DNA from 2 places in the Porticoccus litoralis genome. Region 2 is predicted to be linked to the other one. Evidence: predicted binding sites of a transcription regulator. Region 2 holds the regulator's gene; the other holds the start of a gene.
What was found. Region 2 encodes LexA, which represses DNA repair genes until DNA is damaged. Its sites were predicted from a motif close to ACTGTNTNTANANACAGT; they were not measured.
Positions count from the first base shown of each region.

Region 1 (15,724 bases), on a different contig from region 2:
GAAAATTCGCAACGCGGTTCACCGCCATGATACGGCCCCGCTCGACGTCAACTGTGACTGCTATACCTGCCAGAACTTCAGCCGGGCCTACCTGCATCATCTGGAAAAGTGTGGAGAGATTCTCGGCGCACAACTCAACACCATTCATAACCTGCGTTATTACCAGAACCTGATGTCGGATATCCGCCGTGCAATTGAGGAACAGCGCCTCGATGGGTTTGCCGAACAGTTTTACCGGGAGCAGGGCCTCACCCCGGCAACTTGAGTTACGTTGCTTCGTCCCCATATACCATCGGGTAACTTTTATTTCTGACGGGTTCGGCAAGCCCGTTCAATTCAGCCTATAATGGCCCGCTTTATCAACCGGGACACAACACAAGAACCGTGATATGAACCGTTACCCAATTTGGAAATACCTGCTGATAGTCTTTGTGATTACGCTGGGGGTTGTTTATGCACTCCCCAATCTTTACGTCCCCGATCCTGCAGTGCAGATCTCCGGCCAGAGCAGTGGCACGGTAATCGATGCTCCTGTGCTCGAGCGTGTTGAAGCGGCGCTCAAACAGGAGGGTATCGAGTACTTCGGTGGTGAAGTGAGCGGTGAAAATGGTCTTATTCGCCTTCGGGATGGAGAGCAACAATTGCTGGCCAAGCGTGTTATTCAGCGTGCCTTGGGTTCCGATTACATTGTTGCGTTAAATCTTGCTGCCACCACGCCAGACTGGCTGTCCTCGCTGGGAGCCAGCCCCATGAAGCTTGGCCTCGATCTCAGTGGTGGTGTTCATTTCCTGCTGGAAGTGAATACAGACGAAGCAATCGGCAAACGAATGGATACGGCCGTCCGTGAGGTGCGGGCGGCTATGCGTGAAGAAAAGCTGCGCTATGCAAGTGTCAAGCTGGAAGATGGAGCAACCATTGTCAGTAAATTCGATACTGAGGCAGAGCGTGATCAGGGCAGTGAAATCCTGCGTAAAAACTTTCGGGATTTGGGCAGACAGTTGAGTGAGGAGGATGGCCTCTTTGTGATTCGCTCAAGCATGTCCGAAGCGGCCGTCAGGGAAATTGAGGATTATGCACTCAACCAGAACCTGACCACGTTGCGTAATCGGGTGAATGAGCTAGGCGTATCGGAACCCATTGTTCAGCGCCAGGGCCGCAATCGCGTCGTGGTGGAGCTGCCCGGTGTGCAGGATACGGCAGAAGCAAAACGGATCATTGGTAAAACAGCTAATCTGGAATTTCGACTGGAAGCGGAACCGGGAAAAATCACCAACCGGGAAAAATTTGAATTCCGCGATCCCAACGCACGACCAAAGGATGCGTTCCTGGAACGTACCGTGGTCATTACTGGTGATCATGTTTCCAATGCCACATCCTCGTTTGATGAAAATGGTATGCCCCAGGTCAACATCAACCTGGACAGTGAGGGCGGTGCGCGCATGCATCGGGCCTCTCGCAAGAACATCGGCAAGCGTCTCGGGGTGTTGTTTATCGAGTACAAAACCCGGATGGACTACATCACCGATGAGAATGGTGAGCAGATTGCCATTCCGGAACGTTATGTCGAGAAGAAGATTATCAGTCTTGCCACCATTCGCAGTGCGCTGGGCGTGACTTTCCGCATTACCGGTCTTGATAACCCCCGTGAAGCTTCGGAATTGGCGCTGTTGCTCCGAGCGGGTGCACTGGCTGCGCCCATGTACTTTGTGGAGGAGCGCACCATCGGTCCGTCGCTGGGTGCCGAAAATATTGCGCTGGGTATCAAGTCGGTCACCATCGGTATGCTGGTGGTTCTCGGGTTTATGCTGGTCTACTACAAGATGTTTGGTCTCTTTGCCAACCTGGCACTGGGATTCAACCTGATCATTTTGGTGGCTGCCATGTCTATTCTGGGGGCGACCTTAACACTGCCGGGTATTGCCGGTATTGTGCTGACCGTCGGTATGGCGGTGGATGCCAACGTGCTGATCTTTTCGCGAATCAAGGAGGAGCTGGCCAACGGGATGCCGCCGCAGTCGGCCATTAATGCCGGTTATGACCGGGCCTTTGTTTCGATCCTTGATGCTAACCTGACAACGCTGATCGTGGCGGTGATTCTATATGCCATCGGCTCAGGTCCGGTTCAGGGTTTCGCGGTGACGCTGTCCATCGGTATTCTGTCTTCCATGTTTACGGCTATTCTGGGTACCCGCGCGCTGGTGAACCTGTTCTATGGTGATCGCACCATCAAACGAGTCTGGATTTAGGAGCTGGCCATGACAACCCAACGCATTTTCAATTTTATGGGTGGCCGCAAGTTGGCTGCCGCTTTTTCCATTGCCCTGTTGCTCTGCGCCATAGTCTCCCTGTCAGTCAAAGGGTTGGTGCTGGGATTGGATTTCACAGGGGGCTCTCAGGTAGAAGTTGGTTTCCCCCGAGCAGCAGACCTGAGCCTGGTTCGTCAACAGCTCACTGATAGCGGGTTTGAAAACCCGGTGGTTGTGTTTTTTGGTTCGGAAAGCGATGTGCTGATTCGCATGCAGGGAAAGCCCGACGAGGGCCTTGCGGAATCGGTAATGAAGTCGCTTGATCCGAATAATTCCGGCGAGCTTGAGCTGCGTCGTGTGGATTACGTTGGTCCGCAGGTTGGTGAAGAGTTGCGGGAAGACGGTGGCCTAGGAATGCTGGCTGCGCTGGCCGTGGTCATGCTGTATGTCGCGATTCGCTTCCAATACAAGTTTGCGCTGGGTGCAGTGGCTGCGTTGATTCATGATGTGATTATCACCCTGGGATTCTTCTCTATCACCGGTCTGGAAGTGGATCTGACCGTGCTTGCAGCGGTGCTGGCGGTGATCGGTTATTCCCTGAATGACACCATTGTGGTTGCCGACAGAATCCGGGAGAACATCCGCCTGTTGAGGGAAGAGGATCTGATCAGTGTGATCAATGAATCTCTAACCCAGACCCTGGGGCGTACCTTGATTACCTCGTTGACCACCATCTTTGTACTGGTGGCACTGTTTGTCTTCGGTGGTGAGTTGATCCACAACTTTTCAATCGCCCTGATTGTGGGTGTTGTCATTGGTACTTACTCGTCTATTTATGTGGCAGCCAACATGTTGTTGCTTCTGGGTATGAAACGTGAGGATCTGCTACCCCCGGAAAGAGAGGGTGCGGAATTCGACGAATTGCCTTGAGAAAGGCGACTTTAGGGCTGTCCGGGCCGCAGTTGCTTGATTCTGGCAGCTAAATTTTTTCTTGCTTGTTTCGGACAGCCGCTGTTAAAGTGGCCATTGCGGGCGTCTGATGCGTCCGTATTTATTACTGCCAATACAACAAGTTGGCAATCAAGTGTTTACGAGGATCATATGTCAGATTTAGTTACCGGTACCGTTAAGTGGTTCAATGAAGAAAAAGGATATGGCTTCCTGGCCCAGGAAGGTGGAAAGGATGTATTCGTGCATTTCAGTGCTATCAACGGTACTGGCCGTCGCACACTGTTTGAAGGCCAACAGGTTTCTTTTGAAGTGACCCAAGGCCAGAAAGGCCCTCAGGCTCAGAACGTAACCGTTATTGCGTAAGGCTTTAACAGTCGTGTTACACCCAAAAAATGCCAGCAAATGCTGGCATTTTTTGTTTTCTATTGCGTGAAATAACGCCCGACCTATTGGTCGACATGACGTTCACTTTTCTGCTGACGTGCTGAGAAGGCATTGCGGGGAAAGGTGAGGTCATCTTTTGGCCTAGCGCCAGTTATCCCAAGCTACCAGTACCAGTTCAGAGTACCAGGTTTTTCCATAGCTGCCGTTGTAGCGGGCGAGCGCCGGGGTGAGGTCGCCATCTTCCATATCCAGATAATATTTCAGAATCGTGCAGCCGTAGCGCAGATTGGTGTCTACGTGGATGAGGTTGTCTTCTTCGCGGCCTATTTCCCGTTTCCAGAACGGCATTACTTGCATCAGGCCTTGCGCCCCTGCGCGCGATACGGCGTAGGGATCAAAACGGCTTTCTATCTGGATAACGGCAAGAACAATTTCCGGTGAAAGCCCGGCTCGAGTTGCTGCCAGGTGGATTTTGCGAAGCAGTTCAAGCCGCTCGCGGCTGTCGGGGATAAATTTTTCCAGCTGACTCGATTTCGCCATCAACCAGACCTCGGCATCAAAGCGGTCTTCAAAACTGTCAGCTTGAGCGATTGTTGCCTTGAGCAAGGCCACCAGCTGCTGGTCGACTTCCTGCTCGGCCAGCGTGGCAAAAGGGGTGAACAAGATGGCTGTCAGCCACCCGATGATCAACCCTTTGCACAATTTTTTTCTCATTCGATGGTCTTTGTCAGGAACTCGATAATATCGTTCAGGCCAATCGTGCGGTTTTCGGTTTCGCGGCGGTGACGGTACTCGACTTCACCATTTTCGAGACCGCGATCACCAATCACTACCCGGTGAGGGATACCCACCAGTTCAACGTCCGCCAACATGGCACCCAAGCGGGCTTTTTCTTCATCCATAAATAGCACATCCAGACCGCGTTCCTGCAGTTGGGTGTAGAGTTTTTCGCAAGTTTCGCGAACCTGTTCAGATTTCTGGATGTTGATGGGGATTAGTGCCACCTGGAACGGAGCCAGGGCATCCGGCCAGATGATGCCATTTTCGTCGTGATTCTGTTCAATAGCTGAGGCAACAACGCGGCTCACACCGATGCCGTAACAGCCCATGATCATGACCTGTTCCCGGCCTTCCTCGTTCAGTACCTTGGCGTTCATCGCCTCGCTGTATTTAGTGCCCAGCTGGAAAATGTGGCCCACTTCGATACCGCGTTTGATTTCCAGCAGACCCTTGCCATCGGGGCTAGGATCTCCGGGTACCACATTGCGAATGTCGGCGACATCGTCAATCGGGCAGTCCCTCTCCCAGTTGACTCCTGTCAGGTGAACGCCGTCCCGGTTGGCGCCACAGACAAAGTCAGCCAGGTGAGCGGCACTATGATCAACAATGACTGGAATTTTCAGGCCGACAGGACCGATAGATCCGACTGAGCAACCCAGGTTTGCGCGAATCTGTTCCTCGCTGGCAAAGGTCAGCGGTGCAGCAATACCGTGTAACTTTTCCGCTTTGATGTCGTTGAGCTCGTGATCGCCGCGCACCACCAGGGCAACCAGTGGTGCTTCTTCGTCATCGCCTTGCACAATCAGAGTTTTAACCACGCTGGCAGCGGGTACATCGAGGAATGTACTGACCTGCTCAATGCTGTGTTGGCCGGGTGTGGCCACTTCCTGCATGGTTTCTGACGGGGAGGGACGGCTGCCCTCTGGCGCAATGGCTTCAGCCATTTCCACGTTGGCGGCGTAGTCGCTTTCGGTGGAGAAGGCGATGTCATCTTCCCCAGAAGCGGCCAGCACGTGGAACTCGTGGGAGTGACTGCCACCGATGCTGCCTGTATCGGCAAGCACGGGGCGGAAGTCCAGGCCCAGGCGGGTAAAGATCGCACTGTAGGCCTTGTGCATAATGTCATAAGTTTCCTGAAGGCTGGCCTGGTCGGTGTGGAAAGAATAGGCATCTTTCATCAGAAACTCGCGGGCGCGCATAATGCCGAAGCGGGGGCGGATTTCATCCCGAAATTTCGTTTGAATCTGGTAGAAGTTGGCCGGCAGCTGCTTGTAGCTACGGATCTGGTTGCGCACCAGGTCGGTAATCACTTCCTCATGGGTGGGGCCCAGGCAGAAAGGGCGGCTGTGACGGTCCTGCATTCTCAGCAGTTCCGGGCCGTATTGCTCCCAGCGTCCGGACTCCTGCCAGAGTTCCGCCGGTTGGGTGACCGGCATCAGTACTTCCTGAGCGCCGGCACGGTTCATTTCCTCCCGGACAATGGCTTCTACCTTGCGCAGGACTTTTAGGCCTAGCGGCAGCCAGCTGTAGAGGCCAGCAGCCAGTTTTCGGATCATCCCTGCTCGAATCATCAACTGGTGGCTGATGACCTCGGCGTCGGAGGGCGTTTCTTTCTGTGTGGCAATTAGATACTGGCTGGCTCGCATGTTCTATTCTTTATCTTGGAGGTTGCTGGAAAAGGCGCTATTTTACGGTGCAGCCCGCTTCGGGTACAGGATTAGAGGATGTCAAATGTTTGAACTTGATTCCCGGTTGGTCTCAGACACCGTGGTTGTGGGTGACTTTCCGTTGTGTCGTCTGTTGATGCACCGTGATGCCAACTATCCGTGGTTTATTCTGGTGCCGCGCCTTGAGGCGGTAACGGAAATCTATCACCTCTCAGAGGAGGATAGACAGCAGTTGATGCGCGAGTCCTGCCAGTTGGCAGAGGCGCTGGTGGACGTGTTCTCCCCAGATAAAATCAACATTGCCACTTTGGGGAATATGGTTCCGCAGCTTCACATGCACCATGTGGTGCGTTACAAAACCGACGGTGCCTGGCCAAATCCCATCTGGGGTGCACAGGCGCCAGCAACCTATACAGATGCGCAGCGGTGTCAGCGACTTGAGTCTATTTCCAATGTGCTGGAAGGCGAAGGATTTGTTGCGCTCGACGGCTAGTGCAGAGTGCTAGCAACCGGCTTCCATAAATAGTCGACCCCCCCAATTCTGATCGGATTCAATCTTCTAGCCCCGGTTTTACTGGGGTATAATGCGCCGCTTTTATCAGGGGCGTTTTGCCTGTTATAGATTGGTAGGTGTTTGTTATGCCGATTTACGGTTATTTGTGTCACTCCTGTGGTCATGAACTGGAAGTTCTGCAGAAAATCAGTGACAGTCCCTTAACGGAATGTCCGGCCTGTCATGAGCAGGCTCTGAAAAAACAGCTTTCCGCTGCCGGCTTTCGGCTCAGTGGGAGCGGCTGGTACGAAACCGACTTTAAAAAGGGCAACCGAAAAAATATCGCCGGCGAAAAATCCGGTGAAGGCAAGGCTGAGAAGCCTGCCAAAAGTTCGGGTACCTGCTCCGCGAATTAATTTTGACGTCAATGGCGGTCATGCCGGGTGTCCATCCCCGGTCTCATTGTTGAATACGGGATAAGAGAATGCGTACAAGTTATTGCGGTGTGCTTGGTTCAGAGCACATCGATCAGGAAGTGACACTCTGTGGTTGGGTTGACCGCCGACGGGATCACGGGGGTGTGATATTTGTCGACATGCGCGATCGCGAAGGCATTGTGCAGGTGGTATTTGATCCCGACTGCGGTGAACACTTTGCACAAGCCGACCGGGTGCGCAGCGAATATGTCTTGAAGGTGCGCGGCAAGGTTCGCGCGCGTACGCCCGAAACAGTTAATCCAGAAATGGCCACCGGCCAGATTGAAGTCTACGGACTGGAGCTGGAGATTCTCAACAGTTCCGACACACCGCCGTTTCCCCTCGATGAACACAACAGGGTCGGTGAAGACGTTCGCTTGCGCTATCGCTATCTCGACCTGCGTCGTCCGGAAATGCTCAACAATATGCGCTTCCGTTCGCGGGTTACCAACGTGATTCGCAATTTCCTCGATGAGCGCGGTTTTCTGGATATTGAAACCCCGATTCTGACCCGTGCTACACCCGAGGGCGCCCGCGATTACCTGGTGCCCAGCCGCACCCATGACGGCAAGTTTTTTGCGCTGCCGCAATCGCCACAGTTGTTCAAGCAGCTGTTGATGGTGTCCGGAATCGACCGTTACTACCAGATTGCCAAATGTTTTCGCGATGAAGATTTGCGTGCCGATCGCCAACCGGAATTTACCCAGGTGGATGTGGAGCTCTCCTTCACCACAGAAGAAGAGATCATGGCCATCAATGAAGAGATGGTTCACACCCTGTTTAAACAGGTGCTGGATGTGGATCTGGGCCAATTTCCGCGCATGACCCACAGTGAGGCGATGCTGCGTTACGGCAGTGACAAACCCGACCTGCGTATCCCGCTGGAACTGGTGGAAATCAAAGATCTGATGGCTGCGGTGGAGTTCAAGGTGTTCTCCGGTCCCGCCAACGATCCGAAAGGCCGCGTAACGGCGTTGAGAGTACCGGGTGGTAGTGAGATCAGCCGCAAGCAGATTGATGATTACACCAAGTATGTGAGCATTTACGGAGCACGTGGCCTGGCTTACATCAAGGTCAATGACAAAGATGACCTTGAAGAAGGTCTGCAGTCTCCGATTGTTAAATTCCTGCCCAATGAGGTTCGTGCGGCGATTCTGGAACGCACCGGCGCAGAAAATGGTGACCTGATCTTCTTTGGTGCCGATAACCGCCGGGTGGTCAGTGAGGCCCTGGGCGCATTGCGTTGCAAGCTGGGTGCCGACCTCAACCTGTACACCTGTGATTGGGCCCCGCTCTGGGTAGTGGATTTTCCCATGTTTGAAGAGGATGGCGAAGGTGGCTGGACTTCTCTGCACCACCCGTTTACCCGTCCTGCCTGTACGCCGGATGAGTTGAAATCCAATCCTGAAGGAGCGTTGTCCATTGCCTACGATATGGTGTTGAACGGCACCGAACTGGGTGGCGGTTCCATTCGTATTCACAATCCCGATATGCAGCGTGCCGTGTTTGAGGTGCTGGGAATCAGCGATGAGGAAGCGGATGAGAAGTTCGGGTTCCTGATCGATGCATTGCGATTTGGTTGTCCGCCCCACGGTGGCTTGGCCTTCGGACTGGATCGCCTGATCATGTTGATGACCGGCAGTCAGTCGATTCGCGACGTGATCGCTTTCCCGAAAACCCAAACCGCGGCTTGTCTGCTGACCGACGCTCCCGGCAATGTCGATACCAAGCAGTTGCGGGAACTGAACATACGATTGCGTGAGAAAAAACCTCAGGAAGAGGGCTAACACCGGCCCTTGTCTTAAAAAATAATGACAACGGGTGACAGGACACCCGATGCAGTATGAAGTGGAGGTATTTTTATGGCCGGTCACAGTAAATGGGCCAACATAAAACACCGCAAGGCAGCCCAGGATGCCAAGCGGGGCAAGATTTTCACCAAGCTGATCCGCGAGCTTGTGGTGGCGGCCAAAAGTGGTGGCGGTAGCCCGGAAGATAATCCGCGCCTGCGAGCGGCCATTGATAAGGCGCTTGGCAACAATATGAAGCGCGACACTATCGATAAGGCCATTGCCAGAGGTGCCGGTGCTGACGACGCCGATAATTATGAAGAGGTCACCTACGAAGGTTATGGCGTGGGTGGTATTGCCGTGTTGGTCGAATGCATGACTGACAATCGCAACCGGACCGTGTCTGATGTGCGTCATGCGTTTTCAAAACGCGGGGGCAATCTGGGCACCGATGGTTCGGTCGCCTACCTGTTTAATCGCACAGGCCAGATCAGCTATCCCCCGGGGTCTGACGAAGATCAGATTATGGAGGCGGCACTGGAAGCCGGTGCCGAAGATGTGGTCACCAATGAAGACGGCTCAGTGGATGTGTTGACCGCCTGGGAAGACTTTTCCACGGTTAAAGAATCATTGACGGCTGCCGGTCTGGAGCCGGAGCAGGCCGAGGTCACCATGTTGGCGACAACCACCGTTGCGCTGGATAAAGAAGCGGCAGAAAAGCTGCTGGCATTGGTGGACCACCTGGAAGACTTGGATGATGTGCAGAATGTCTATACCAACGCGGATATTCCCGATGAGGTGATGGCAGAACTCGGCTGAACGGCCGGTAAATGTGGGTGGTTTCAATGCCACCTGATTGATCACAGAGCGAGTAATCAGAGGAGAAAAACGATGAAAGTGCTGAAGAAAACTGCGGAGTACACCGTATATCAAAAGCGTTCAGGCCGTTATGCCGTGGTGGATGCTGATAAAAACACTGTCAATGGCGATGAAAAAGTTGCCATACTGATTGCCGAAGGCTTCGTTACACAGGCTGCGCCGAAGGTAGAAGAAGCACCTGCCGAAGAAGCACCTGCCGAAGAAGCACCTGCCGAAGAAGCACCTGCCGAAGAAGCACCTGCCGGAGAAGCACCTGCCGGAGAAGCACCTGCCGCAGAAGATGAAGAACCCAAAGCTGAGTAACGTTTTGCGGTTTGATCGGGCGGCCCCAGTGGCCGCCTTTTTTATTTTTGGCGGGGCAAGTGGCTGATCAGGGCTTGTAATTTTGCATCAGTAGGATACTGTAGCAATATACAGTATGTTGGTGGAGTGGCATGACCCTGATACTCGGCATTGACCCCGGTTCCCGAAAGACCGGTTTTGGCATCATTAACGCCGTTGGTGCAAAAGCTGAATACATCACCAGCGGTATTATCCGTTTGCCCGAAGGCGCCCTTCCCGAGCGGCTGAAAATTATCTTTGACAGTCTGAGTACCCTGATTTCCGAATATCGCCCTATCACCATGGCCGTGGAAGATATTTTTCTGGCCCGAGATCCCAGAGCTGCGTTAAAACTGGGTCAGGCACGGGGTGCCGCCATAGCCGCTGGCACCAATGCTGGCTTGAGTGTGGCCGAGTATGCTGCTCGTCTGGTCAAGAAGTCGGTTGTGGGCACAGGAGCGGCCAACAAGTCGCAGGTGCAGTTTATGGTGACACGTCTGCTCAAACTGTCTGCCGCGCCAGCCGAGGATGCTGCCGATGCCCTGGCGGTTGCCCTCTGTCATGCCAGAACGCTGGGCACAGCCTCCGGGTTATCCAGAGGGATTCAGTATTCCCGGGGTCGTATCAAGTCCATGCCTGGAGTAGGCGGTGAGCAGGGGAGTCCGGTCAAATGATCGGCCGTATCAGCGGTGTGTTGCTGGAGCGTCAGGCACAGGAGTTGCTCATTGATGTGCAGGGTGTCGGCTATGAGGTTCAGGTTTCCCTGACGACGTTTTTTGACTTGCCCCCACAGGGTGAAACCGTGGTGCTGCATACGCACCTGGTAGTGCGCGAAGATGCCCATCAGCTCTTCGGGTTTGGTGAGCAGAGTGAGCGAGAATTGTTTCGACACCTGATCAAGGTCAGCGGTGTGGGGCCAAAGCTGGCACTGGCCATTCTTTCCGGCATGACTGCCAGCGAGTTTGTAAAAGGCGTTCAGAATAACGATGTGGCGGGTCTGGTTAGATTGCCTGGCGTCGGCAAGAAAACCGCTGAGCGATTGATTGTTGAAATGCGTGATCGCCTGCAAAGTTTTGCCACGAAAGATATGCCGGTTGCCTCTACCGCAACACTTGCACAGCCGCCCGACGCGGTTCTTGAAGCGGAGAGTGCCCTGACTTCCCTTGGCTATAAACCGCAGGAAGCATCGCGCATGGTCGCTGCTGTAGCCACGGAAGGGCAAAGTAGTCAGGAATTGATTCGTCTGGCACTAAAAAGCATGGTTAAAAGCTAAGCCCAGCAAGATATACTGGCCGCTATGATCGAAACAGACCGTCTGATTTCCCCCGAAGCTTCCGTTCAGGAAGATCGTTTCGACCGCGCTATTCGTCCCTTGAGCCTTGCCGATTATGTCGGCCAGCAGGCTGTGCGCGACCAGCTCGAAATCTTCATCGGTGCTGCCCGTAATCGCGGCGAACCTCTGGATCATACCCTGGTGTTTGGTCCTCCAGGGCTGGGCAAAACAACCCTGGCACATATCATTGCCAATGAACTCGGTGTTGCCCTGAAAACCACATCGGGGCCGGTGCTGGAACGTGCCGGAGACCTGGTGGCGTTGATGACCAATCTGGAACCGGGGGATGTGCTGTTTATTGATGAAATTCACCGCCTCAGCCCGGTGGTGGAAGAAGTGATCTACCCTGCCATGGAAGATTACCAGCTGGATATCATGATTGGTGAAGGTCCGGCGGCCCGTTCTATCAAGCTCGACCTGCCACCCTTTACCCTGGTCGGAGCGACCACCCGGGCGGGTCTGTTGACCTCTCCACTGCGGGATCGTTTTGGCATTGTGCAGCGGCTCGAGTTCTATTCGGTGGAGGAGTTGAGCCAGATTGTTTACCGCTCGGCGGGAATTCTCGGTGTCAGCCTGGACAAGCCGGGTGCCGCTGAAATTGCGCGCCGTTCACGGGGTACGCCGCGTATTGCGAATCGCCTGTTGCGGCGGGTCAGGGATTTTGCAGAAATGAAAGCGGACGGCAACATCACTGCTGATGTGGCAGACCAGGCTCTGAACATGCTGAATGTCGATGGCAAAGGGTTTGATCATATGGACCGCCGCCTGTTGTTGGCCATCATGGAAAAGTTCGCCGGTGGGCCGGTGGGTGTCGATAGCATCGCAGCGGCAATCAGTGAAGAGCGGGATACCATCGAGGATGTTCTGGAACCCTATTTGATACAGCAGGGTTACATCACCAGAACGCCCCGTGGCCGCATGGTGACGGCTCTTGCTTACGAACATTTTGGACTTCAGAGCCCGGATAATTTGCCCCGGCAATTGGATTTAACGGATAAATGACCAAAGAATATTGTCTACCCATTCGCGTCTACGTGGAAGATACCGACGCGGGTGGCATTGTCTACTACGCCAACTACCTGAAATACCTGGAACGTGCCCGTACCGAACTGATGCGGACCCTCGGGTATGACAAGCCGGCTTTGTTCGATGGAATGCAGTTCGTGGTGCATTCCGTGGAATTGAAATATCGTGTTCCGGCGGTGCTAGACGACCAAATCATTGCCACTGCGCGGCTGGTGGGCGTGACAAGAACATCCTTTACCATCGCCCAGACGGTAAAGCGTGACGAGCAAATTTTAGTGGAAGGGACCGTGCGGGCAGCCTGTATTGATCACGACAGCAAACGCCCGGTAGCCATTCCTGAAGACATGATGCAGACCCTCAAATCTGCACTCTGATAACCTGACGGGAGTAACCGGTGAACGATCATTTATCCCTTTGGAGTCTGATAGCCAATGCCACTCTGCTGGTGCAGTTTGTCATGTTGCTGTTGTTCTTCGCTTCAATCGTCTCGTGGGTCATGATTGTCCAGCGCGGCCTGTATTTGAGAAATGCCGCCCACACTCTGCGCAAGTTCGAGGATAACTTCTGGTCCGGTATCGACCTTAACCAGCTCTACCATGACTGCGGCGCGCAGGGCTCGGTGGAAGGGCTGTCCAGTGTGTTCCGCGCAGGCTTCCGTGAATTTAACCGGCTGGCACAACAGAAGAGCCACGTCGATCCCGATACCGTCATGGAGGGCACCGAGCGTTCCATGCGCGTGGCCCTGTCACGGGAAGAAGAGCGCCTCAATCGCAATTTGCCCTTTCTGGCCAGCGTGGCTTCCGTGAGCCCCTACATCGGCCTGTTTGGTACAGTCTGGGGCATCATGAATGCGTTTCGTGGCTTGGCCACGGTGCAGCAGGCAACCCTGGCAACTGTTGCTCCGGGTATTTCCGAAGCGTTGATTGCTACGGCGATGGGGCTGTTTGCCGCGATTCCCGCGGTGTTGGCCTATAACCGTTACTCGGCGTCGGCAGACAGTATTTACAGCAGCTACGAAACCTTTGCCGAAGAATTTTCCAGTATTCTCCACCGCCGCATTCACGGTGATTGAATATGAAAAGTCCCCGGCAAAAACGCCGCCTGGTTGCAGAAATTAATGTGGTGCCTTACATCGATGTGATGCTGGTACTGCTGATTGTCTTCATGGTCACCGCACCGCTGCTGATGCAGGGAGTTAAGGTGGAGTTGCCCCAAGCGCCCTCCGCCCCTCTGGAAGATAAAGACCTGGAGCCGCTGATCGTCTCCGTCAAAGCAGACGGCACTTATTACCTGGATCTGGGCAATGGCCAGAATGAGCAACAATCCCTGGATGTGATTGTCGACAAGGTCAAAAAGGTGATGGGTGTGCAGCCCAAGACACCGGTACTGGTCTGGGGGGATAAAGCCGTGGATTACGGCACGGTGGTGCAACTCATGAGCCAGCTGCAGGGAGCCGGGGCACCTTCGGTCGGGTTGGTGACAGAGCCGCCTGGAAGAAACTGACCACTGTGTTTTCGGGCAAAGTCTCCACATATACAGTCGCCATTCTGGTCAGCCTGCTGTTGCATGCTGGCGTGGTGATGCTCATGGTCTGGCATTGGGAGTCGGAACATATACAGCGCAAAGTGGCGCCGCCCAAGTATGTGCAGGCTAAGTTGATGACGTTGCAGCAAAAGGCCAAGCCGCAGCCTAAGCCTGTCGCCAAGCCCAAACCGAAGCCCAAGCCGGTAGCGAAACCTGCGCCAAAACCGAAACCCAAGCCGGCACCAAAACCGGCACCGAAACCAGCGCCGAAGCCCAAGCCAGTGCCGAAACCGGAACCCAAGCCGGCACCAAAACCGGAGCCGGATAAAAAGCAGTTGCAACAGCAACTGGCCAGCGCGCTGGCAGAGGAAGAAGAGTTTCTGGCCGCATCGAATGAAGAAGAGATTGCGGCCAGTTACCATGACTATATTTTTGAACGTATTGCGGCAAACTGGAGCCGACCACCGAGCGCCCGTCGAGAGATGGAGGTTGAGTTGCTGGTACAACTGGTGCCCACCGGCCAGGTCATCAGCGTCAGTGTGGTACGTTCCAGTGGCAATTCCGCGTTTGACCGCTCTGCCGAGCAGGCGGTACATAAAGTGGGCCGTTTTGAGAAGTTGAAAGAAATAGAGAATCCCAGGGTGTTCGACAAGTATTTTCGTCGGTTGACGCTGGTATTCAGACCAGATGATTTGAGGTTATAACCTGTGAGCAAAAAATTAGGGTTGGTTCTTTCCCTTACATTGACCACGCTGTTTTGGCTGACACCGGCTGCGGCTGAGTTCACCATTGAGATCACCCAGGGGGTGGATAACCCCACGCGTATTGCTATTCCTCCGATCACCCAGTCTGGGCGTGCATTGCCGGAGGATGTCAGCAACATTGTCTCCAATGACCTGCAGCGCAGCGGTCTCTTCAGCCCGATTCCGCGCCAGAATATGCTGTCATTTCCCGCCACTATTAAAGAGGTGTATTACCGGGATTGGCGCATACTCGGGAGCGAGTATCTGGTGGTGGGACAGGTGGTTGAAAACGCTGGTCGCTACAGGATTACCTTTAGCCTGGTTGAAATCACTGGCGGGCGCACGGTCTTTACCAAAGTGGTGGATGGAGGATCGACGCAGTTCAGGGACATGGCCCACTACATCAGCGATCAGGTGTATGAGGCCATCACCGGAATACCCGGCGCTTTTTCGACCCGGGTCGCTTATGTCACGGCCTATCCCAAGAACGGCAGCATGAATTTCCGCCTGATGGTGTCAGATGCAGACGGCCACAGGGAGCGTATGTTGCTGGAATCCCGCCAGCCGATCATGTCTCCTGCCTGGTCCCCGGATGCCAGTGAACTGGTTTATGTGTCATTTGAAACCGGCAGACCGGCCATTTTCAGGCAGCGCCTGGCCACCGGCGCCCGCGAACAGCTCACTAACTTCAAAGGGCTGAATGGAGCACCTTCATGGTCCCCGGATGGCCGCAAGCTGGCTCTGGTCCTTTCCAAAGACGGAAATCCGGAAATTTACACTTTTGATTTGACTACTCGCCAGTTCAGCAGAGTAACCAGTCACTTCGCCATTGATACCGAACCAAACTGGACGCCGGACGGAAAATCGCTGATTTTTACGTCGGATAGGGGGGGCACACCACAAATTTACAAACTGGCCATTGCAAGTGGACGGGTAGAACGCTTAACCTTTGCGGGGTCGTACAACGCCAGACCAAGACTTGCTCCTGATGGGCGTACTTTGGTCATGGTACACCGCGATAATGGTAACTTTCATATCGCAACACAGGATCTGGTTACGGGCGACCTGCGAGTTTTAACACAAACGTATCTGGATGAGTCCCCAACCGTTG
Region 1 is NZ_JAUUUU010000002.1:375,647-391,370, forward strand. Features, by position in the region: gene tgt (tRNA guanosine(34) transglycosylase Tgt) at 1-265, shown strand, start outside; gene secD (protein translocase subunit SecD) at 390-2,246, shown strand; gene secF (protein translocase subunit SecF) at 2,256-3,176, shown strand; gene Q8A57_RS06120 (cold-shock protein) at 3,348-3,560, shown strand; gene Q8A57_RS06125 (lytic transglycosylase domain-containing protein) at 3,723-4,295, opposite strand; gene Q8A57_RS06130 (proline--tRNA ligase) at 4,292-6,007, opposite strand; gene Q8A57_RS06135 (HIT family protein) at 6,093-6,521, shown strand; gene Q8A57_RS06140 (FmdB family zinc ribbon protein) at 6,668-6,937, shown strand; gene aspS (aspartate--tRNA ligase) at 7,006-8,784, shown strand; gene Q8A57_RS06150 (YebC/PmpR family DNA-binding transcriptional regulator) at 8,860-9,606, shown strand; gene Q8A57_RS06155 (hypothetical protein) at 9,679-9,969, shown strand; gene ruvC (crossover junction endodeoxyribonuclease RuvC) at 10,101-10,661, shown strand; gene ruvA (Holliday junction branch migration protein RuvA) at 10,658-11,260, shown strand; gene ruvB (Holliday junction branch migration DNA helicase RuvB) at 11,285-12,322, shown strand; gene ybgC (tol-pal system-associated acyl-CoA thioesterase) at 12,319-12,720, shown strand; gene tolQ (protein TolQ) at 12,741-13,418, shown strand; gene tolR (protein TolR) at 13,421-13,849, shown strand; gene Q8A57_RS06190 (TonB family protein) at 13,855-14,574, shown strand; gene tolB (Tol-Pal system beta propeller repeat protein TolB) at 14,578-15,724, shown strand, end outside.
Region 1: a site for LexA is predicted at 10,067-10,084, ahead of ruvC (crossover junction endodeoxyribonuclease RuvC). Genes of this name have one in related genera too.

Region 2 (15,724 bases):
TTTCTGGGTTTATGACTGGTATCGGGGTCATCATTATTATCCTGCAGCTGGGTCCGCTATTGGGTCATGGAGGCACCCCTTCGCTGATGGCTGCACTGGTGAGTTTGCCGGACTGGCTGCTAGCCATCAATTGGCAGGAACTTGCGTTAGGGGGGCTGGCATTGGCCGTCGTGTATTTGTGGCCAGCTCGATGGAATGTCTGGCTGCCCAGACCACTGGTCGCGCTACTGACAGGTACCCTGGTTGCGCTATGGTTCCCTCCGGAAGCCATTGCCATTATTGGCGATATACCCACAGGTTTCCCCCCGCTGCACTGGCCTGTCATCAATCTGGACGTGTTGGGTGAGCTGCTTTATGCCGGGGTGCTCTTGGCGGTGCTAGGGAGCATAGATTCGCTGTTGACCTCCCTGGTGGCAGATAGCATGACCAAGCAGCAGCATGATTCTGATCGTGAGCTGATTGGCCAAGGCGTTGGTAATACTCTGGCAGGTTTTTTTGGCGGACTGCCAGGGGCCGGGGCAACCATGCGCACGGTGGTGAATATTCGCGCTGGGGGAAAGACCGGGTTTTCAGGGGCAATACACGCGTTGGTTTTGCTGGTGGTGATGATGGGTGCAGGCAAGTATGCGGCCCATGTGCCACTGGCGGTGCTGGCGGGCATCCTGATCAAGGTGGGTCTTGATATTATCGACTGGCCTTTCTTTCGCCGTCTCGGCAAGTTGCCCATGAATACGGTCGCACTGATGTTGCTCGTGCTTGGCCTTACGGTATTTGTCGACCTGATAACAGCCGTATTGGTGGGGGTTTTCCTGTCAAATCTGATTACGGTGGAGCGTTTGACCAGTATCCAGTTGGACAGTGTGCACCTCACCGATGGCACCAATGCCAGTGAACAGGGCAGGCCAACTGAAGAGCTATGGCTGGAGTCTCAGCAGGGTGCATTGTTGATGCTGCGACTCAAGGGGCCGCTGAGTTTTGGTGTGGGTCGGGGGCTCAGGCGACGCCTGTCCAGCCAGATGTCGCATCAGACCATGATCTTTGACCTGACGGGCGCGCTCCTGGTCGGCACCTCGACCGCCATGATTCTCGATGAGCTGATTCAAACAGAGATGGCCAATGGCCGCGATGTGTTGGTGGTGGGATTATCTGAGAAAACGGAACAGAGTCTGGCAAGGCTGGGTACCCTGGATACTCTGGGCAGGGACAGAATCTTTCCGTCCTTTGAAGACATGATGAGCTACGTGGATTCACGCCCCGGTCTGACTGCCGGACGTTAATAATGTCGACTCCTGAGTCCATATCAGGGCTCTAGGCTGTGGGCACACTTCGGTGGGCCAGATGTCCAAATCAGGTTGAATCCACCTGAAATTGCCTGCTTCCTTACTGCGGTTGGGGAGGGCTAGTAGCTGCCGTTTGTTAAATAGAACACATCCAAGATAGTCCGTGTCGCATCCACAATGCGCACGATACGGTCATCAATACGGCGGATTGATGTGCCATCGATATCCCGGGGCAGTCGTCTCAGGATGTCGTCGGGCAGGTCCCGGCTATGGTAGTAGACATCGGCATCCAGTACCTCACCCCTGGCGACCTTTTGTTGCCAGCCCGGAGGCAATTCGCCACCGCGCTCCAGTTTCTTGCGCAGACCCGGGGGCAGTTTTTTTGTTTTTCCCTGATGGTACTCATCCTGATCGTCATAGTGACGGTCTCTCAGGTAGTCACTAAATAACCTTTTTTCTGCTTCATTGAACAGTGCGGCTCCCGCAACTTCAGCAGCGATTTCCATGACCTGTTGCTCAGCCAGAGTTGATGCCGAGGGAATCAGACAGGTGCTCGCCAACAGCAGCAGGTAAGACAACAGCGTTTTAGGTTTCCTGATCATTATTGTCTCCTGATGTGGCAACAGAGTTATTTCAGGCCTGTTTCGCCTGGTTTTCCGTATGCTGACCAATTGGGTTGACCTCAATAGTAAGGTGCTCCAGCGCTTCAAAGTCGGCCAGAACCTGCTTGTAATACTCTGCGTCTCGGGGATGGGTGCTGGCAATGCTGATGATAGCGGCAAAGTGGTGTTCACTGACCCGCCAGATATGTAGATCTGTGACATGATTCTCGCCATCTTTTTCAATGGTTTCACGTATCGCTTCCCGTTGCTTAAGGGGAAGGCTGCCGTCCAGCAGAATGGGGCCGGACTGCTTGACTAACCCCCATGACCAGCGGGAAATGATGATTGCACCGACAATACCCATCAGCGGGTCGAGCCAGTTGAGTCCCAGATATTTGCCGCAGAGCAGGGCGGCGATGGCCAACACTGAGGTCAGTGCGTCGGCCAGTACATGCATGTAGGCAGCGTAGAGGTTGTGATCGTGATGATGTGCGTGGTGGTCGTGATCCGAGCCCACGCCGTGGGCGTGGTCATGAGCGTGGTGATCCTTGAGAATCACAGCACTTAACAGGTTGATGAACAGACCAAGGGCCGCCACGCTGATGGCCGCATTAAATTGGATTGTCTGGGGCGTGACAAGCCGTTGCAGCGATTCAATCAGCATCATCAACGCAACACTGGCCAGTGCGACGGCACTGGCAAAACCTCCCAAAACGCCCACTTTTCCCGTGCCAAAACTGTAGGCGGGGTTGTTATTGTGTTTGCGGGCGTAACGATAGGCGAAGATGGTGATCATGAATGCGGCAACATGTGTGCCCATATGCCAGCCATCGGCCAATAGGGCCATGGAACCAAATAGGGTGCCGGCAGAAATTTCCGCCACCATGGTGATTGCCGTCAGAATCAGTACGTAGCGTGTGCGCTGTTCACCCCTGCGATTGGTATGGTGAAAGTCGTGGTGATGTTGCCATTTGCTTAATGGCTGCTCGCGTATGGGTGGATTCATTTTCGGGGTGGCTTGGCTCAGGACTCTATTAAGGATGGTGTGGATCTATGTTTGGTGATTACAGGGGACGGGTAAGACTGATGGCGCCACGTATTTCGCCGAGACGATAACCGGTTGCCCGATCATCAGGATAATAGCTGTCCAGCACCTGTTTAATATTGGGTGCTACGGTTTCGCCGTGGCAGGTCAGGCAAAGTGGCCCGACACCCTGTGCTTTCATGTAGCGAAACTCGCTGTTCGTTTGGGTTGTGGCCGATAGCGTCTCCGCCGGTTCCCCGTTAGCTCGGCGATCATCAAACTGTTCCAGAATGGCTTCTTCCCAGTTGTCAGGTATCGCCATTGATGTGTTTCTGGCTTTCAGACTGACCCGCTTCACCAGCCAGCCACTGTTCTGACTTAACTCCCTGGCAATTTCTGGCGCGGCAGTGGCGCAGATTTTGACGGCTTCAACAGGGCCACCCTGTTGCATGGCGTTTACTAATTGGGGTTTCAGGGTCTTCGCAAACTCCTGGGCAAGCTGCTCTGCCTCCTGCTCCAGAAGGGTGGATCGGTCGCCGCCACACCAGCTGGATGTCGATGCCAGTAGGCCGAGTATCAGCAGAAAAACCTGTTTCATAGATGCTTCCTTGAATACGAATACAGCAGTTTAGCAGGGATAATGATTGCCGCTACCGGGGCGGCAATATTGACAGTCATCATTTTTGGGCGAGGCGAAAAAAGGCGACAGCATTTTGCGTGGTCTGGTGGGCGACCTGTTCCTCTGTCTGACTTTTGCACTTGGCCACTGTCTGCAATACCCATGGCAGAAATGCCGGTTCATTGCGTTTGGCCTTCGGTTTTTGCGTCATGGTTCGGGGAAGGAGGTAGGGGGCATCGGTTTCCAGAAGCAGACGCTGGTCTGGAATACTGGTGACCAGGCTTTGTAGCGACAGGCCGCGACGTTCGTCGCAGATCCAGCCGGTAATCCCGATATGTAAATCCAGGTCGAGGTAGTTGAAAAGTGCCGTTTTGTCCCCGGTAAAGCAGTGAATGACCCCGTCAGTGATGTGATCCCGGTATTGTTTGAGGATTTCAAATTGCCGCTGATGAGCATCTCTCTCGTGCATGAATAGGGGAAGTGATAATTCGGCGGCCAGTTCTAGCTGGGCCTCAAAGGCTTTCTCCTGGTCTTTGGGGGAAGAGAAGTTGCGGTTGAAGTCTAGGCCGGTTTCGCCAATAGCAACCACGTGCGGCGCCTGAGCGATGCTTCTGAGCTGGGATGTGGTGGTTCCGGCGACAAATGTCTTGGCATCGTGGGGGTGAACCCCACAGGTGCTATACAGCATGCCTGGGAAGTCCTGGTCAAAGTCTTCACAAATGGCTGCGGCCTGCTCACTTTCACGAACAGAAGTGCCGGTGATTACTAGCTGGCGGACGTTGGCCTGTTGTGCACGCCGAAGAATCTCCGGCAACTGATCGCTGAAGGCACTGTTGCTAAGATTGACCCCAATATCGACCAGCGGGTCTGTACTGACCAGAAGCTCTGTCATAACTGACGTTGTTTTTCCTGCTCAGAGAGAATCCGATCATCGCTATCCAGGTGGTGTGCGTAGACCATGGAAAAGGCCAGTACGTTCTGCACGTAATTACGTGTTTCCCGGAAGGGAATGGTTTCAATCCAGGCGTCAAAGGGCAGCTTGCCCTGAGTGTCCTCCAGCCAGCGAGTTACTCGATGTGGACCGGCGTTGTAGGCGGCAGTGGCGAGAATGCGATTGTTGTCAAAACGGTCGAGCATTTCGCGGTAATAGCGACTGCCCAGGGTAATGTTGATTTCGGGTTCAAGAAGGTCCCGGGTGCCGCGATAACGAATGCTGTTTTTACGGGCAGTCTGCTTGGCCGTGGCGGGCATTAGTTGCATCAGTCCCCTGGCGCCGGCAGGTGACTGGGCGTCCTGAGCCAGTGCGCTTTCCTGTCTGGCAACGGCAAATAACAGGTAAACCGGGACGCCGGTGGCCTTGGCATGGTTGTAGAAGACGTCTCTGAAGGCCAGAGGAAAACGTAGGTTGATATCGTCCCAGAATCCGGCATTGATGAAGCTGGTGATGGCGCCATTGTGCCACTGCCACTGGCTGGCAATATGTGCGGCGGTAATCCATTGCTGTTGGTTGAAGTTGCGGCTGGTGTGATACCACTCACGGCGCGCAGAAATGTAGTCCTCGTGGAAGATCAATTCTCTGGTTCTCTGCAAACCGGGAAGCTTGCTCAGTCTCTCCATGTCTTCACTGGTTACCGGGGATTGACGAAAAGCCATCTCGTAATCGATGCCGAGCCACTCACTGGCCATGAAACCGTAGAAACTGCGACCGCGGGACAGCACCTGATAGGCAGAATCATTGTCTGTTGAAAGGATGCTGCCCTGAGCGAGTTCACTACTGCGGGCTCGCCAGTAAAGCCAGCGATCTTCTTCCTTGAGAGATTCCGGCATTCGGGCAATCCACTCGTGGAGTTGATCCCAGTTGGATTCACGCATGGCTTTTCTGGCGCGCCATTCAAGTAATTCCGGTTCTACAAGACTGAGGTTTTCCAGCAGGTAACCGTCGGCCACCTTTTTGTGTTCCTGTGAATACAGACCCTTCACCAGATCAGAAATGACCTCGGTTTTTTGCTCATCGGTAAATGTATGGATCTGTTGGTAACGATTCCAATGTTTCAGGGCGATGACGGCATCTTGGCGTGCCAAGTGTGTGAGACCATGGATAACGATGGCGTGTATTTCTTCATTCTCAAGGAATTTTCCCTGGTGCTGAAATAGTTGGTAGTTGCCAATGGTTTTGGGGGCTCTATCGACCTGGTAAAAATTGCGGGCCAGCTGTTGAAACTTGTCGGAGATAAAGAAACGCTGCAGGTAGCGGGCGAGCTGGTACTGGTGGTTAAGCACGGCAGCAGTGTAGCGCTGCCAGGCTATTTCCTCAGTTATCTGATTGTTTTTGATCAATAATTCGAATAGCCGGTCACAGCCTTTTGGCTGGGACTTGCCGACATTCCACAACTGTATGGCATCGGTTATGGCGTTATCTCCGCCATCTCCGCGAATGCGTGTTAGTTGGTAATAACATTGTTGCGCTGTAGTCGCAGATTCCGGCTGGTAGTATTTAAGAAACGCTTCCGGCCTGTTTCCAGAACGCAAGGTTTCCAGCCAGCGGTAGCGCAGGCGTCGGGCCAGGGAGCTGTCTTTATGCCGGGTGAGAAAATCATCGACCTCGCTGTTCCGGGCCTGACGCAGGCGATCACTTAACCACAGATATTCCAGGTAGGGTGCCAGCGGATAATCTCCGATATTGGCGATTATCCTGCGGGTTTCACTCTCATCGTGCTTGGCGATGGCGATCTTGCCCGCTCGATAGAGCGCGCGCTGTTCGTCCAGGGAAAGTGTTTTCGCGACACTAATATGGCTAACAAGGCAAAATAAAAGAGTGATCGAAAGGAATAAGGCATTTTTACCCGTGTGACAATCCATGGGATTCTGGGAGTCCGTTTAAATGTGAGGGAAGGGTCGTGTTTGCGTATGTTAGATCAGATCAGCGAAGCTTGAACAGGGTCCATCCCATGCCAGCTTTCAGACCCTGACCGCCAGGACATCACATTGCGAACCGTGCAGAACCCCCGTGGCCGTTGAGCCGAGAATTAAACTGAGGCCGTGGCGGCCGTGACTGCCAACCACAATCAGGTCGACATTATTTTCTTCGGCAAAGTGGTGCATCTCATGGGAGGGCTGACCGATAATGACATGTTGACGCTCTCTGGGGATACCCAACTCCAGACCCAGAGCTGCAAGTCGTTCCTTGGCCTGTTCTTCAAGCTGGTTTTGAACTTCAGTGAGATCCATCGGAATATCGCCGCCGTAGGCGAAAGACAGGGGCTCCTGAACATGAATAAGAGACAGCTGGCTATCGCTGCCTGAGAACAGGGACTTGACGCGATCAACGACTTGCTGTGATTCTGGCTGCAGATCCAGGCCGACCAGGACGTGTTTGTAGGCGGACATAAGGCGACTCCAATTGCCACATCATCATTAAAGATATAAAAGTTGTAGCAGACAATGACCTATTTGTTAATAGCGCTCGTCATGGCCATCATTGTATCCCCCATGCTGTGGTTGCGACAGACGCCCCGGCAAAAACTGGTTTCTGCCATGCGTCAGACAGCAGCTCGCGAGGGATTTCATATCAGATTGGTGAACCCTCCCGATGCCCGAGAGGGTGAAGGACATCTTGAGTATGTCAGTTACACCTTGCCATGGCGCGGTAAAACACCGCAGACACCTTTGCCTCGAATGGAAAAGTGGCTGCTGGTGTCGGAGACAAGGCGGGGCGACCCATCTCCCTGGGCTAACTGGCAATGGTTGGGCCGTGAGGCGAACCCTGTTCTCGACGTACCCATCGGTGACGTGATCCGCAATTTGCCGGCTTCAGTGAAGGGGCTGGAGGCCAGTGCTGCCGGTCTTTCCATCTATTGGCAGGAGCGCGGAAAGGAGTCGGATGTGGCCGTGATGGCTGAGCAATTATCGGTGTTAATGAGCGCCATTCGTGCCGGTTCCAGGGGAAGTCAAAAGGAAGAAATTGAAGAATTTCCTTGACCGACCTACTGTCCGCGCATGTATATTCGCCCCCTTACAAAGCTGTCCTTGCCCTAAAACTGGCAGGTACACTCATTCAAATTCACTGAGTTCTTAATAGATTCATGGGTAAATCACTCGTTATCGTAGAGTCCCCTGCCAAGGCCAAAACGATCAACAAGTATCTTGGCAACGACTTTATCGTGAAGTCCAGCGTTGGACATATCCGCGACCTGCCGACTGGTGGAAGCGGTAAAACAGTGGACCCGAAAGAGCGCGCCAAAGCAGCTGCCGCAACCCGGAAAATGTCTCCCGAGGAGAAAGAAGCTCATCGTGCCCGCAAGGCCAAAGAGCAGCTGGTATCGCGGATGGGTATCGATCCGGAAAACGACTGGAAAGCCCGCTATGAAATTCTGCCCGGCAAGGAAAAAGTTGTCGCGGAACTCAAAAAACTCGCTAAAACTGCCGATCATATTTATCTCGCAACGGACCTTGATAGAGAAGGGGAGGCCATTGCCTGGCACCTGATGGAGGCCATTGGCGGCGACCCTGAAAGCTATCAGCGGGTGGTGTTTAACGAGATTACCAAGAAGGCAATTAAGGAAGCGTTTGAACACCCGGGACGTCTCGACACCAACCGCGTCAGTGCCCAACAGGCACGCAGGTTTCTCGACCGTGTGGTCGGGTTCATGGTATCCCCCCTGTTGTGGAGCAAGGTAGCCCGTGGCCTGTCTGCTGGACGGGTTCAGTCGGTGGCGGTCAAGCTGATTGTAGAGCGTGAGCGCGAAATACGTGCCTTTGAACCCGAAGAGTACTGGACGCTGCACGCGGACCTGGAGACAGCGGCAGAAGATCAGGTTCGATTTGAAGTCAAGAAGCAGGGCAGTGACAACTTCCGACCCGTTAACAAAGAACAGACCGATGCCGCACTGGCTGCTCTTAACAATGCCGCGTATGTTGTCAGCGGCCGGGAAGACAAGCCCACCAGCAGTAAACCTTCCGCCCCCTTTATTACTTCGACATTACAGCAAGCTTGCAGCACTCGACTGGGTTACGGGGTGAAGAAAACCATGATGTTGGCTCAGCGTCTCTACGAGGCTGGTTACATCACCTATATGAGAACGGATTCAACCAACCTCAGTGCTGATGCGGTGGACACCTGCCGCGAATTTATCGGTAAACGCTACGGTGACCGTTACTTACCGGAAAAGCCCAATGTCTATAGCAGTAAGTCCGGGGCACAGGAAGCTCACGAGGCCATCCGGCCCTCCAATATCGATATCCTCCCCGGTGATCTTGCCGGCATGGAAGAGGATGCTAAAAAACTTTACCGCCTGATCTGGCAACAGTTCGTGGCCTGTCAGATGACCCCTGCCCAATTCACCAGCACCACGTTGACTGTCAAAGCCGCAGACTATGAGCTGCGTGCTAAAGGGCGTGTAACCCGCTTTGATGGTTATCTCAAGGTTCAGCCGGCGATGGCCCAGAAAGGGGACGATATTGAGCTGCCGGAAATGGCCGTGGGCGAGGCCATGAGCCTCAACAAGCTGATTCCCCTGCAACACTTTACGAAACCGCCCGCCCGTTATTCCGAAGCCTCCCTGGTTAAGGAGTTGGAGAAGAAGGGAATTGGTCGTCCATCTACCTATGCCTCCATCATCTCCACCATCCAGGATCGTGGCTACGTGCGGGTCGAAAACCGCCGTTTTTATGCGGAAAAAATTGGCGACATTGTTACCGATCGCCTGAATGAAAATTTCACCGATCTGATGGACTACGGTTTTACTGCTTCCATGGAAGAATACCTGGATGAGATTGCCCAGGGTGAACTGGAGTGGAAAGATGTACTGAACCGCTTCTATCGTGACTTTACCAAGAAGCTGGCCAAGGCTGATGCCTCCGATGACGGTATGCGTCCCAATCAGCCTTCCCATACGGACATCCCCTGTCCGCAGTGCGGTCGACCCATGATGATTCGCACGGGTACCACCGGCGTATTCCTGGGCTGTTCCGGCTACAGCCTGCCACCCAAGGAGCGCTGTAAGGGCACACTGAATCTAACGCCAGGGGACGAGGCCGTCAATGCCGATGAGGATGAGGAAGCCGAAAGCCGCCAGTTGATGGAGCGCCGACGTTGCAAACTCTGCAATACAGCAATGGACAGCTACCTGATTGACGAAGGCCGCAAGTTGCATGTCTGCGGTAACAACCCGGATTGTGAGGGTTACGAGGTAGAACTCGGGTCTTTCAAGCTAAAGGGCTATGATGGTCCGCTCATTGAATGCGACAAGTGTGGCAGCGACATGCAGTTAAAGTCAGGCCGTTTTGGCAAGTACTTTGGCTGTACCAATGAGAGCTGTAGTAACACTCGCAAGCTGCTGAAAAATGGTCAGCCCGCGCCGCCAAAAATGGACCCGGTGCCGATGCCTGAGCTGGCCTGTGAGAAAGTCGATGATCATTACATTCTCCGCGACGGGGCCAGCGGCCTGTTTCTCGCTGCAAGCAAGTTTCCCCGTCATCGCGAGACCCGCGCGCCTCTGGTATCGGAGCTGTTGCCACATCGCGAGGAAATCGATCCCAAATACAGTTTCCTGTTCAGTGCCCCGACAGAAGATCCCGATGGTCTGCCCACAGTGGTTCGCTACAGTCGCAAGACGGCAGAGCAGTACGTACAGTCGGAGGTGGAGGGCAAGCCCACCGGCTGGAAGGCCTTTTATGAAAAGGGCCGCTGGCAGGAAACAGATGGCCGCAAAGGCAAGAAATAAAGACACGCCGTGAACCCGTACCTGTCTGTGGTGAACCAGCACGTTTGTTTCAGCGCATTATTGCTGGAGCAACTGGCTGAGTATGAGGGGAAGAGTACAAATCGCCTGCAGGTCCTTGCACTGGCTCAGTCAGTACTGCTCCAGCTGGAAATATCCTACCGGTTCTATCTCAGGGAAGTGGCCGCCACCTATAAATGCCGGGAGCCGGAACAGATACAGGACGTGGACACGTTGATCAGTGCCCTGCAATCCATGGGTAAACACCCAGCTGAGGCCAGCGAATTGGCTAATCTGGAACAGCAGCCCGGCAGTTGGCTGAGCGGTCTATTGTCAGCCTGCCACCAGGTGATGCGGGTGCAGTCAGAGCAGGTCAGCCAGCATTCTCCGATAGCGGTGGTTCAGGTCAGCAGTGATCAGGATGACCAGGAACTCACGGCAGAGCGGTTATCCGATTGGCGCAATGCCTTCCTCGAAGTGGTTGAACGTCACCGCCAGCACATGCTCGAGTGCTAAGTTAATTTTTCCGGACGATGGTTAATAACCGGGTTCGGCTCTGTTACAATCTCGCTTTACTACATTCCCACCACTACTGGTAGACCTCATGTCTCTTTCTCTGTTTGAAATCGTTATCCTGCCCGACGGGGATATTGCCCTGCAGCGGACTGATGATGATTCCCCCCTGATCCGGATCAGCTTTTCTGATGATGCGGAAGCATTTCTGGAGAGCGCCAAGGTGGATGTGGCCAAGGTCATGATCGATGCCGGCATCGAAGTATTTGAAGAGCTCGGAGCAGAAAACATGAAGCTTGAATCGCCCCGTATCGATAAGGACCGCGTGCTCCACTGATCTTGAGCGGGCCACTAACTCCGTTTATAACCCCGCTCAGGTATGGGTTTTCGTAATTTGCAGTGATCAGGTCTGGGTGCGAATAACACCAACCCCCAAGCCCTCAATGGCAAAACTTTTCTCTCTCAGGTCCACGTGGATCGGTTCCAGGTCTTCGTTCTCCGGTTCCAGAATTATCTCGTAGCGCTTGCGACTCTTTTTAAAGCGTTTGACCGTGACCTCATCGTCGATTCTGGCGACAACAATCTGCCCATTGTCAGCGGTTTCGCACTTGTGTACGGCGAGGATGTCTCCATCCATAATACCGATGTTTTTCATGCTCATTCCCTGCACCCGGAGCAGATAATCAGCTTGTGGGTAGAATAGATTGGCTGCCACATCCAGGTAAGCTTCAATATTTTCAATCGCCAATACCGGCTCACCTGCAGCGACACGACCTACTAGCGGCAGGCCGGGTGGTGTTTCTTCAATGAGACGAATGCCCCGGGAGGCTCCGGAGGTCATTTCAATCACACCTTTGCGAGCCAAGGCCCGCAGGTGTTCCTCGGCGGCATTGGGGGATTTGAATCCAAGCTCAGAGGCAATCTCGGCACGGGTAGGGGGATAACCGCTCTCTTCGATGTGCTGCTTAACCAGGTCCAGAATCTGTTGCTGGCGTGCGGTCAAAGACGGGTTGCTCATGGCTGTCACCTCGGCTGCTGAATAAGAGGCAGGCTTGCTGCCAACAATATATAGAGTACTGTAAATTAATATAGCCTGTATTAAAACACAGTATTTGGCCGGGTGGCACCCTGTTATTTATCGGACGACACTATACTTAGCAGAGGCTTTGGTAAAGGACTTGGTATAGTCACGTGTCTGGCCCAGCAAGTATTGATAGGAGCATTTATGGACGAAAATAAAATCCCTGAAGCCTGGCGAGTATTGAGAATCCAGGCGGAACTGGTGGACGGCATTGAGGCGCTCGCCAAATTGGGCAGTGCGGTGACCATTTTTGGTGGCGCCCGTTTTAAACCGGGCAGCCATTACTATGAAGAGGCACAGCGCCTTGGCGGCTTGTTGGGTAAAGAGGGGATTCCCGTCATTACCGGTGGTGGTCCGGGAATTATGGAAGCAGCCAATCGGGGTTGTCACGCCAGTGCCAGTACCTCCGTGGGATTAAATATATCGCTGCCAACGGAACAGGACCCCAATTCCTACCTGGATTTGTCCCTCAAGTTTCGCTATTTCTTCGTGCGCAAGTTCATGTTTGTTAAACATGCGGTGGGGTTTGTCATCTTTCCGGGGGGATATGGAACACTTGATGAACTGTTTGAAGCTTTAACGCTGGTGCAAACCAGCAAGGTAAGGCCATTTCCAATTATTCTAGTGGGCAGTGATTACTGGGGAGGCCTGGTAGACTGGATTCAAAACACCATGTTGGCGAATGGTTGTATTGCTGAGCGGGAGCTGCATCTGTTTACGGTGGTAGATGATGCTGAATCAGCGGCAAAAATTATCCTGCAGCATGCGCGCATGCTACAGGCTCAGGAAATTGCCGAATAACTGTTGGGAGAAAAGGTGATCAGCTCTGCTCAATAGTCATCCAGGCCGTAGATCGTATCTGAGTCAATATCCATCAAGGGATCATTCCAGTTCTCTGGCACGTACACATCGTCTGACGAGAGGCTGTCTTCATTACTCAGTTCATAGGATACCCGCCAGTCTTCCGGCGGTTCTGCCGCTAACAGTAACAATTGTTGCCAGGTATCGAGATCAATCTCACTGACCTCTCCGCCGACATATTGCACCTCGATAGATCCGGCGTGTTCATCAACGGCTACGACTTCGAAAATTTCATCTTCAGCGGCATCCTGATACCAGGCACCAATGACAGGAACTTGTGAAGCCATGATTCACCCCCTTCCTTTTTTCTAGGACTAATCAAAGTATCACCAACGAACTTGCTCTGCACTATGCTGGCAAGCTGTTTTGGATAAGCGGACGTTGACGGGATGAAGACTTCAAACAGGATAAATATGAGACCACTTTTAAAAAAGTGATGTAACTTCAGTGATGAAAAGCATTTAATTCTTATCCCGAAAATGGTTCTGTAATCTGTTAAGTTCCATCTGTCATAACGGGTTGTTTTCAAAATGAAAAATTTGTCTAATCTGTTACCCCGGTTTCTGGCCGGTAATGGCTTGCTTTTCCCCTGTCACCCGTTGTTTGAGGTTTTACTATGATTCCTGGCCCGTTGATGCTCGATCTGGAAGGTTTGGTGCTGACCCCGGATGAGGAGCACCTTCTGCGGCACCCGGGGGTTGGTGGCGTTATTTTCTTCTCACGTAATTTCTCCAGTCGAAAGCAAATGATGGAATTGGTGGCGCAGATACGTGACATCCGCCCCGAATTGTTGCTGTGCGTTGATCAGGAAGGTGGTCGCGTACAGCGCTTTCGTGAAGGTTTTACGCGGATACCACCCATGCAGATATTGGGTGACCTTCTCCCCGGAGGTGATGCTCTACAGTTGCTGCGGGATACCGGATGGCTGATGGCTTCCGAGTTGCTGGCATCGGGCATTGATTTCAGTTTTGCCCCGGTACTGGACGTGGACCGAGAGGGTTGTGAGGTCATCGCTGACCGCTCCTTTTCTGATGATCCCATTTGTCTCGTTCAGGCTGCCGGAGCCTTTATTGCCGGTATGCATGAGGCGGGTATGGCTGCCACTGGCAAACATTTTCCGGGGCATGGCGGGGTCAGGGCTGACAGCCATCTGGAAACTCCCTACGACCAGCGTTCCCTTCAGGCCCTGCGAGATAGGGATTTGAGGCCCTTTGTCGAACTGAGCAATACGCTGGATGCTGTGATGCCGGCACATATCGTATTTCCCAATATAGATGACAATGCCGTCGGATTTTCCCGGTTCTGGTTGCAGACTGTCCTGCGGGATGAATTGCAATTTGAGGGCGTTATTTTTAGTGATGACCTGTCCATGAAAGGGGCGGACATTGCCGGGAGCTATGCGCAGAAGGCTGACAGTGCCCTGCACGCTGGCTGTGATATGGTACTGGTTTGTAACAGTCGGCCCGGCGCGCTGGAAGTGCTGGATTTCCTGGAAAGTGCAGACGTTAACCCATCCCCCAGGTTGCCAGACATGCTCGGGCGCCAACAACCGGACTGGACAACGCTGGTCGCTTCCCCGCGCTGGCAGTCAACCGTGGCCAAACTGGAAGAGCTGGTCGCTGCCAAGGCTAAATAATCGGAGTCAATGGAGTCAATAACGATGCAGATATTCGAGGACTGGTTGGTACGTTTTATCAGTGATGACTACCTGTGGATGGTAGAGATATTCCTGATTGTGCTTATTGCCCTGATGCTTGGTTATCTGGCGAACAAATTTATCAATTTTCTGGAAATCCATGCCGCACGTTCTACCAATGTTTGGGACGACGCTCTGATCGAAGCCTGTCGCCGGCCTGCTGTCTGGGCGATCTGGATACTCGGTGTCAACATGGCTGCAGCTGTGGCGGCAAGGGCCGCAGAGTCAGAATGGTATAGCCTGGTGGCACCGGTGAATCGGGTGGCGATTATTTTCCTGGCTGCATTGTTCCTGGTGAACCTGGTCAGGCGTGTGGAGCGTAACCTGGTACACCCGGAATACATGCAGGAGCCGATGGATGAAACCACGGTCAAGGCCATTGGCAAGCTGGTGCGTGCCTCGGTGATCATCACTGCAATCCTGATCGCCATGCAGGCTTTTGGTTACAGTATTTCCGGTGTGTTGGCATTCGGCGGTATCGGTGGTCTGGCGGTGGGTTTTGCCGCCAAGGATTTGCTGGCAAATTTTTTTGGGGGATTGATGATCTATCTGGATCGACCGTTCAAGGTCGGTGACTGGGTGCGTTCTCCCGATAAGGAAATTGAAGGCACCGTGGAGGATATTGGCTGGCGTTTGACCCGCATCCGGACCTTTGACAAGCGACCGCTGTATATTCCCAATGCCGTGTTTAACAATATTTCTGTTGAAAACCCTTCGAGGATGCTCAACCGCCGCATCTACGAGACCATTGGCATTCGCTACGACGATATCGGCAAGATGTCTGCGATCGTCGAAGACGTCAAAGCGATGCTACGCAGTCACCCAGAGATTGATCAAGAGCAGACAATGATCGTGAATTTCGTGTCATTCGGTGCCTCCTCTATCAACTTTTTTATCTATACCTTCACCAAGACCACACAGTGGGTACTGTTCCATGAGATTAAGCAGGATGTGCTGTTGAAAATCAGTGACATCATTGCCGATCACGGGGCAGAAATCGCATTCCCCACCTCCACGATTCATGTGCCCGATGACATTAAATTGTTGGGTACCCAGCTGGAGAATGCCAGATAACCCGCGGCATCCAGGGAGTGATATGACCTCATGAAAATTGGCATTATCGGAGGCAGCGGCTTATATGCCCTGGATGAGCTGGAGGTCACCCAACGTCAGGCTGTGGATACCCCCTGGGGCAAGCCTTCAGATCAGCTGGTATGCGGCAGTCTGAATGGCTGCGAGGTCACTTTTATTGCCCGCCATGGTGAAGCTCACCATATTCCGCCACACAGGGTGAATTACCGGGCCAACCTGGCGGCCTTGCAGGCCATG
Region 2 is NZ_JAUUUU010000005.1:103,076-118,799, reverse strand. Features, by position in the region: gene Q8A57_RS09595 (SulP family inorganic anion transporter) at 1-1,277, shown strand, start outside; gene Q8A57_RS09590 (hypothetical protein) at 1,400-1,882, opposite strand; gene dmeF (CDF family Co(II)/Ni(II) efflux transporter DmeF) at 1,914-2,888, opposite strand; gene Q8A57_RS09580 (Tll0287-like domain-containing protein) at 2,947-3,504, opposite strand; gene Q8A57_RS09575 (TatD family hydrolase) at 3,584-4,417, opposite strand; gene Q8A57_RS09570 (transglycosylase SLT domain-containing protein) at 4,414-6,384, opposite strand; gene Q8A57_RS09565 (universal stress protein) at 6,484-6,912, opposite strand; gene Q8A57_RS09560 (hypothetical protein) at 6,994-7,503, shown strand; gene topA (type I DNA topoisomerase) at 7,608-10,247, shown strand; gene Q8A57_RS09550 (DUF6586 family protein) at 10,257-10,760, shown strand; gene Q8A57_RS09545 (hypothetical protein) at 10,849-11,094, shown strand; gene lexA (transcriptional repressor LexA) at 11,161-11,775, opposite strand; gene Q8A57_RS09535 (LOG family protein) at 11,983-12,639, shown strand; gene Q8A57_RS09530 (DUF6763 family protein) at 12,669-12,986, opposite strand; gene nagZ (beta-N-acetylhexosaminidase) at 13,316-14,335, shown strand; gene Q8A57_RS09520 (mechanosensitive ion channel family protein) at 14,360-15,469, shown strand; gene Q8A57_RS09515 (S-methyl-5'-thioinosine phosphorylase) at 15,500-15,724, shown strand, end outside.